Regions from separate parts of the Dokdonella aquatica genome, predicted to be linked through region 1. Evidence: riboswitches for the same ligand, from Rfam matches in the RefSeq annotation. Region 1 holds a riboswitch; each other region holds the start of a gene.

What was found. Region 1 has a riboswitch for cobalamin ahead of ACQQ2N_RS09090 (TonB-dependent receptor domain-containing protein). Riboswitches for the same ligand answer to the same signal wherever they lie in the genome.
Region 2: another riboswitch for cobalamin. It lies ahead of ACQQ2N_RS07405 (ribonucleoside-diphosphate reductase subunit alpha); the one in region 1 lies ahead of ACQQ2N_RS09090 (TonB-dependent receptor domain-containing protein).
Region 3: another riboswitch for cobalamin. It lies ahead of metE (5-methyltetrahydropteroyltriglutamate--homocysteine S-methyltransferase); the one in region 1 lies ahead of ACQQ2N_RS09090 (TonB-dependent receptor domain-containing protein).

The regions. Positions count from the first base shown of each region.
Region 1 is NZ_CP197094.1:2,063,809-2,066,002, forward strand. It holds gene ACQQ2N_RS09090 (TonB-dependent receptor domain-containing protein) at 1-1,278, opposite strand, end outside; cobalamin riboswitch at 1,397-1,635, opposite strand; gene ACQQ2N_RS09095 (CPXCG motif-containing cysteine-rich protein) at 1,700-1,888, opposite strand; gene hemW (radical SAM family heme chaperone HemW) at 1,881-2,194, opposite strand, start outside.
Region 2 is NZ_CP197094.1:1,639,241-1,641,434, forward strand. It holds gene ACQQ2N_RS07400 (hypothetical protein) at 1-715, shown strand, start outside; cobalamin riboswitch at 806-1,027, shown strand; gene ACQQ2N_RS07405 (ribonucleoside-diphosphate reductase subunit alpha) at 1,287-2,194, shown strand, end outside.
Region 3 is NZ_CP197094.1:456,079-458,272, reverse strand. It holds partial or broken gene ACQQ2N_RS01885 (TonB-dependent copper receptor) at 1-761, opposite strand, end outside; cobalamin riboswitch at 873-1,103, shown strand; gene metE (5-methyltetrahydropteroyltriglutamate--homocysteine S-methyltransferase) at 1,295-2,194, shown strand, end outside.

The DNA of each region.
Region 1 (2,194 bases):
GACGCCGATCTCGGCATTGCGCGACTTCTCGGGATCGAGCTCGGGATTGCCGGCATAGAAGCCACCGAAGCCCGGCGAGAACTGCTCGTTGAGCGTCGGCGCACGGAAGCCCTGGCCGTAGCTCGCGTAGGCACGGGCGGCGTCGCCGAAACGCCAGCCGAGCGCCCCCGATCCCGTCGTCGCGTTGCCGAACTCGCTGTTGTCGTCGTGGCGCACCGAAAGGTCGGTGTCGATCGCGCCGAAGCTGCCGATCCAGCCGAGGTGCAGGCCGGTGTTGTCGCGCTTCTCGACGTAGCTGCCGCGGTTGTCGCCTTCCTCGCGCACGTGGTCGATGCCGGCGACGATGCGCTGGTTCCCGGCGATCGCGACGTCGTGGCGCCAGCCGATGCTGTCGCGGCGGCTGCGGTAAAGCGAGAAATAGGCCGGCGTCTCGTAGTCCTCGCGCGTGTTGCCGAGCTGCAGGCGGTGCTGCCACTGTGCGCCGAGCGCGCCCTCGAGCACGCCGCTGATCACCTGCTGCGTGAAGCTCGAGTCGCCGCCGGCGAACTCGACGTCGCCTTCGCTGCGCGTGATCGAGCCCGACAGCGTCTGCGTGCCGAGGCGCGCATCGCCGCCAACCGTCGCGTAGTGGTTCTCGAAACCGTGGTCCCTGGGCTCGTAGCCGAAGCCGTTCTCGTTCTGGCTCGGGAAACCGTCGGTCGCGCGCCAGCCGAACTGCACGGCGAAACCGCCGGCGTCGCCGCGCGCGCCGTAGCCGGCGGTCGCCTTGCGGTCGTTGTCGCTGCCGTAGCCGAGGCTCACGCGCGCGCCGTCGAGCTTGCGCGTGAAGATCTGGATCACGCCGCCGATCGCGTCGGAGCCCCAGTAGCTCGCGCGTGGGCCGCGCACGATCTCGATGCGCTCGATCGTGTCGAGCGGAAGCGCTTCCCACGTGAAGGCGCCGGTGCCGAGTGCGGCGGCGCGCACGCCGTCGACGAGCACGAGCACGTGGTTGCTGTTGGTGCCGCGCAGGAACACCGAGGTCTGGCTGCCCGGGCCGCCCGTGCGCGCGATGTCCACACCGGCCTGCAGGCGCAGCAGATCGCTGGTGTCGCGCGCGACGCTGGCGTCGATGTCCTGGCGCGTGATGATGCTGACGTCGGCGAGCACGGTGTCGACGGTCTGCGACACGCCCGAAGCGGTCACGACCACTTCGGGCTGCTCGGTGGCCTCGAAAGCCGAGGCGGGCGCCGCGAACGCGGCGAGGATCGAAACGGAAAGCAGGGAAGGACGGAACATGGGGTTTCTCCGGTACGCGCACCCGCGACACCAGGCGCGCACGGAGGAACGGGCGGACGAAGCCGGGCTTCGTGCCATCCGGTCCGTCGCCCGCCGCGACGCCTGGAACTGTGGACGTCGTCGACGTCCGCCACGGGCCGGTCTCCGGGCTTGCAAGCGATGCCTTGCGGCATCGACCCGGTCGCCTTCCCGTGCTCGGCACAGTGGCGTTTCGACCAGGCTTGGCTTGCCTACCGTTGCGGGGGCAGCGCCGGAATGGAAGGTGCGGGCGATCGTCGCCCGAAGCAGTCTTCGCACCGGCTTCCCGTTTCACCCCGACGTCATGGACGGCAGGGCACCTGCGGCGGCGCGGAGTGTAGGTGCCGCCCGGGGTGCCCGCAAGCGAAGGGGGATCGGAGGCGCGTCATCGCGCCGCAGGCCGTCAGTCGCTGTCGCGGCGCGTCGACACGCCGACGAGCTCCTCGTCCTCGCCGACCTGCACGTGCACCTCGATCGGGCGACAGCAGATCGCGCAGTCCTCGACGTAGGCCTGCGAGCCGGCCGAGCAATCCACGCTGGTCTCGAAGCCTTCGCCGCAATACGGGCAATGCACGACGACGAACTCAAGCATGCTCGCGCTCCGGCAGGAACAGGCCGATCACGTCGTTGAGCAGGCGCTGGCCCTCGTCCGTCGTGCGCAGCACGGCCTCGTCGCGTGAGATCCAGCCGCGTGCCGTCGCCTCGCCGAGCGCGTCGGCGAGGGCGGTGTCGTCGAGGCCCGTGCGCGCGGCGAAGTCCGCGCGCGGCACGCCGTCGACGAGGCGCAGCGCATTCATCATGTACTCGAACGGCAGGTCGGCCGATGCGAGTGACGTGTCGCTGGCGATTCGTCGCGCCGTCGCCGCGTGTTCGAGATAGGCGCGCGGCGTGCGCTGCT
Region 2 (2,194 bases), 420 kb from region 1:
GGCCAAGCGCGGCAAGCCCGAAGCCGACGAGGACCTCGCGCACCGCATCGCGCGGCACCTCGTCGACCTGCTCGGCACGGTGCCGGCGACCGGTGAGGCCGCCGCGGCCGATCCGGGCCTGCGCGCACGCGCCGTCGCCAAGGCCGCCGCGCAGAAGGCCGCGCTCGCCGCCGGCACGCTGGCGTTGCCGCCGGGGCCGCTGGGCTGGCTCACGATCGTGCCCGAGCTGCTCGCGATCTGGCGCATCCAGGCGCAGATGGTCGCCGACATCGCCGGCGTCTACGGCGTCAGCGCACGCCTCACGCGCGAGCAGATGCTGTACTGCCTGTTCCGCCACGCCGCCGCGCAGGCGGTACGCGATCTCGTGATCCGCGTCGGTGGGCGGCTCATCGCGCAGGACGTGCCGCTGCGCGTGTTCGAGCGTGTCGCCCACGCGATCGGCATGCGTGTCACGCGCCGTCTCGTCGGCGGCGGCCTCTCGCGCTGGCTGCCCGTGGTCGGCGCGGTCGGCGTGGGCGCCTATGCCTGGTACGACACGCGTCAGGTCGCGCGCACCGCGGTCAGCCTGTTCGCGATGGGGCGTCGTTCCGATGTCGACGCGATGCTCGACGCGCTCGATGCCGTGGCGCCGCCGCTGCCGCCGACGCACGCGTCCGAGGCGGCCGTCGACGCGTCACCCGAGCCGCCGAAGCCACGTCGCACGCGTCGATCCTGAACGCGCCACGCGAAACGGCGACGCGATCGCGTTCCCGAAAAATCAAGCCCAAAAACCCAAAATATCCGGTTGACGTGCCGGGGTGGACACAATAGCTTGTGTCCGGTCGGTCCACGCCGCCGACACGCCGAACGCGTGGCGCAGCGTGGTTAAAAGGGAATCCGGTGCAATTCCGGAGCTGCCCCGCAGCGGTAAGTGGAAACGAGTCCTGCACACGCACTGGGGCATGCCCTGGGAAGCGCAGGACGAGGTGTGGCCGGCGACGGCCACGTGTCCACGAGCCCGAAGACCTGCCGGCACGTCGTACCCGAGGCACCGTCTCACGATCCGAGATCGAGGAGGCGGACAGTCGGGGTCCGGCGCAGGTGGCCGCTTCCGCGGGGAAGCGCGTCGCAGGACGGAGCCCCGTGCGGGCCGCCGTCCCGTGGCGCGTTCCGTGGTCGCGGTGCCGAAACCTTCCTGCGCTCGGGAGCAGGTCTTCGGTCCGGCACGGAGGAACGCCATGCACCCCCTCGATTCGCGTGCACCGCACGCCATCGATTCCGATTCCACGCCAAGTGATGCACTGCCGATGAAACCCGCCACCGCTGTCGCGCCCGCGACGGCCAGCAAACCCGTCCCCGCCGCGCCTGCCGGCAGCGGCTTCGCGCTCACGCCGCCGCACAGCCCGGCGCAGATGCGCGTGACCAAGCGCAACGGCTCGAGCGAGTCGGTCGACCTCAACAAGATCGTGCGCGCGGTGACGCGCAGCGCCGAAGGCCTGCACGCGGTCGATCCGATGCGCGTCGCCCTCAAGACGATCGGCGGCATCTACGACGGCGCGACCACGCGCGAGCTCGACGAGCTCTCGATCCGCACCTCGGCCGCGCTGACCGCCGAGGAGCCCGAGTACGGTTTCCTCGCCGCGCGCCTGCTGTCCTCGTACGTCGACAAGGAAGTGGCCAACCAGGAGATCCAGTCGTTCTCGCAGTCGGTCGCGCGCGGTGCCGAGGTCGGCATCGTCAACGAGCGCCTGCGCGAGTTCGTCGCGCTCAACGCGCGCAAGCTCAACGACGCGATCGATCCGCTGGCCACGCGCCGCTTCGAGTACTTCGGCCTGCGCACCGTCTACGACCGTTACCTGCTGCGCCACCCCGAGCTGCGCAAGGTCATCGAGACGCCGCAGTACTTCTTCATGCGCATCGCCTGCGCGCTCGGCGGCGGTTCGCTCGCCGAGACGCTCGAGCTGTACCGCCTGCTGTCGTCGCTCGAGTACATCGCGAGCTCGCCGACCCTGTTCAACGCGGGCACCGCGCACGAGCAGCTGTCGTCGTGCTTCCTGCTCGATTCGCCCGAGGATTCGCTCGAGAGCATCTACGACAAGTACGCCGACGTCGCCAAGCTCAGCAAGTTCGCCGGCGGCATCGGCCTGTCGTACTCGCGCGTGCGTTCGCGCGGCTCGCTGATCCGCGGCACCAACGGCCACTCGAACGGCCTCGT
Region 3 (2,194 bases), 1.6 Mb from region 1:
ATGCCGCGACCCGCGTAACGCGCCTCGCCGTCGCCGCGGCCGAGCGTCGCGACGAGGCGCGTGTCAGCGTCGGGCGTCCAGCCGGCTTCGACGTCGGCGTTCCACTTCTTCCAGGCCGATGGCACGCGGCGTCCGGCGCCGTCGTCGTAGTCGCCCTGCTCGGAACGGTTCGCGGTCATGCGCACGAAGCCGCGTGGCGCACCGGCGGCGACGTCGAGCACCTCGTCGTGGCGTCCCCACGAGCCCGCGAGCACGCTCGCGTCGGTACGCCATCCGGGTTCGTCGAAGCGCGCGGTACGTCGTTCGAAGCGCACGGTGCCTGCCGAAGCGCCGGGCCCCCAGATCACCGACTGCGGCCCCTTGATGACGGTGAGCGCATCGAACGTCTCGGGTGCGACGTACGAGAGCGGGTTGTCCATGCGAGCGGGGCACGCGCCGAGCATCGTGCCGTCGTTGGACATCAGGTTGAGGCGCGAACCGAACATGCCGCGCAGCACCGGATCACCGTTGGTGCCGCCATTGCGGATCGCCGTGAAGCCGGGAACCGTCTTGAGGTAGTCGGCGCCGTCGCTCGCGGGCACGGGCTGACGCGGCAGCTTGGGATCGGTCTCGAACACGAGCGGCGTGCGCGGTGCGACCGCGATCACGACGACAGGCTCGAACACGGCACCGGTGTCGTCGTCGACCGCATCTGCAGCCGATACGGGAGAGGCATGCAACAGGATCGCGGCGATCGCCGCGTTCAGCGTGGTGGGTTTCATCGATGTCGTGGGTGAAGGGATCCCCCGATGACATCACCGGCATCGTCGCGAGGGACGTGACCGACGGTCGCACCCGGCCGGCATCGTCCTTGACCGGCGGCCGCAAACGGTCCAGCATGCGCACGCCAAGGTATTCATCTCTTCATCTGCATGAAGGGATGAATTTAAAAGGGAAGCCGGTACGGCCCATGCCAAATCCGGCGCTGCCCCGCAGCGGTGTGTGGAAACGACCTTCGCCAACAGCACTGGTCCGCGAGGACCGGGAAGCGGCGGACAGTAGGCGGTGCGTGCGCATGCACCACGTCCACGAGCCCGAAGACCTGCCTCGGCCAGGGAGCGATCCCTGCCTGACCTGGCGCCCGTGGGAGGCGGTGGGCATGCCGCGCCTCCATGCGGAGGCGTGCGTGCGCACGCGTGCCCGCGAGTGCCGGTTCGCCCGAGGGGGCGAAGGTCGCGGGTGACGACGGCTGCGCAGGCGGTCGGCCGACGCCTTTCCTTCGTTCCTCCATTCATGACGAATCGAGGACCACACCATGACCCAAGCGATCAACCTCGGCTTCCCGCGCATCGGGATCCGACGTGAACTCAAGCAGGCCGTCGAGGCCTACTGGCGCGGGGATGCCGACGCGAGTGCACTGCAGATGCAGGCCAAGGCCTTGCGCCACCGGCACTGGCAGCTGCAGCACGCAGCCGGCGCCGACATCGTGCCGTGCAACGACTTCTCGCTGTACGACCACGTGCTCGACACGGCCTTCCTGTTCGACGCGATCCCGCAGCGCTACTGCGCGCTCGCCGATGCCGACCCGTTGCAGGGCTACTTCGCGATGGCGCGCGGCCTGCAGCAGGACGGCGTCGATCTTCCCGCGCTCGAGATGACCAAGTGGTTCGATACGAACTACCACTACCTCGTACCCGAACTCGAGGCCGGGCAAGCCTTCCGCTTGCGTGGCGACAAGCCCGTCGCCGAGTTCCTCGAGGCGCGCGACGCCGGCGCGCGCGCGCGTCCGGTGCTGCTAGGACCGGTCAGCTTCCTGCTGCTGTCCAAGAGCATCGACGGCAGCGATCGCCTCGACCTGCTGCCTGCGCTGGTCGCAGCCTACGCCGAACTGCTCGGCAGGCTTGCCGATGCGGGCGCGGACTGGGTGCAGATCGACGAGCCCTGTCTCGTGCTCGACCAGGACGGCGACGACCATGCCGCCTACCGCGACGCCTACGCCGCGCTGGCCGACGTGAAGCGCCCGAAGCTGCTGCTCGCGACGTATTTCGGGGCGATCGGCGACAACCTCGCGCTCGTCGCGTCGCTGCCCGTCGACGGCCTGCATGTCGACCTCGTGCGTGTGCCGCAGCAGCTCGACGAGGTGCTCGCGGCGATCCCGGCCACGTGGACGCTCTCACTCGGCCTCGTCGATGGCCGCAACGTGTGGCGCACCGAC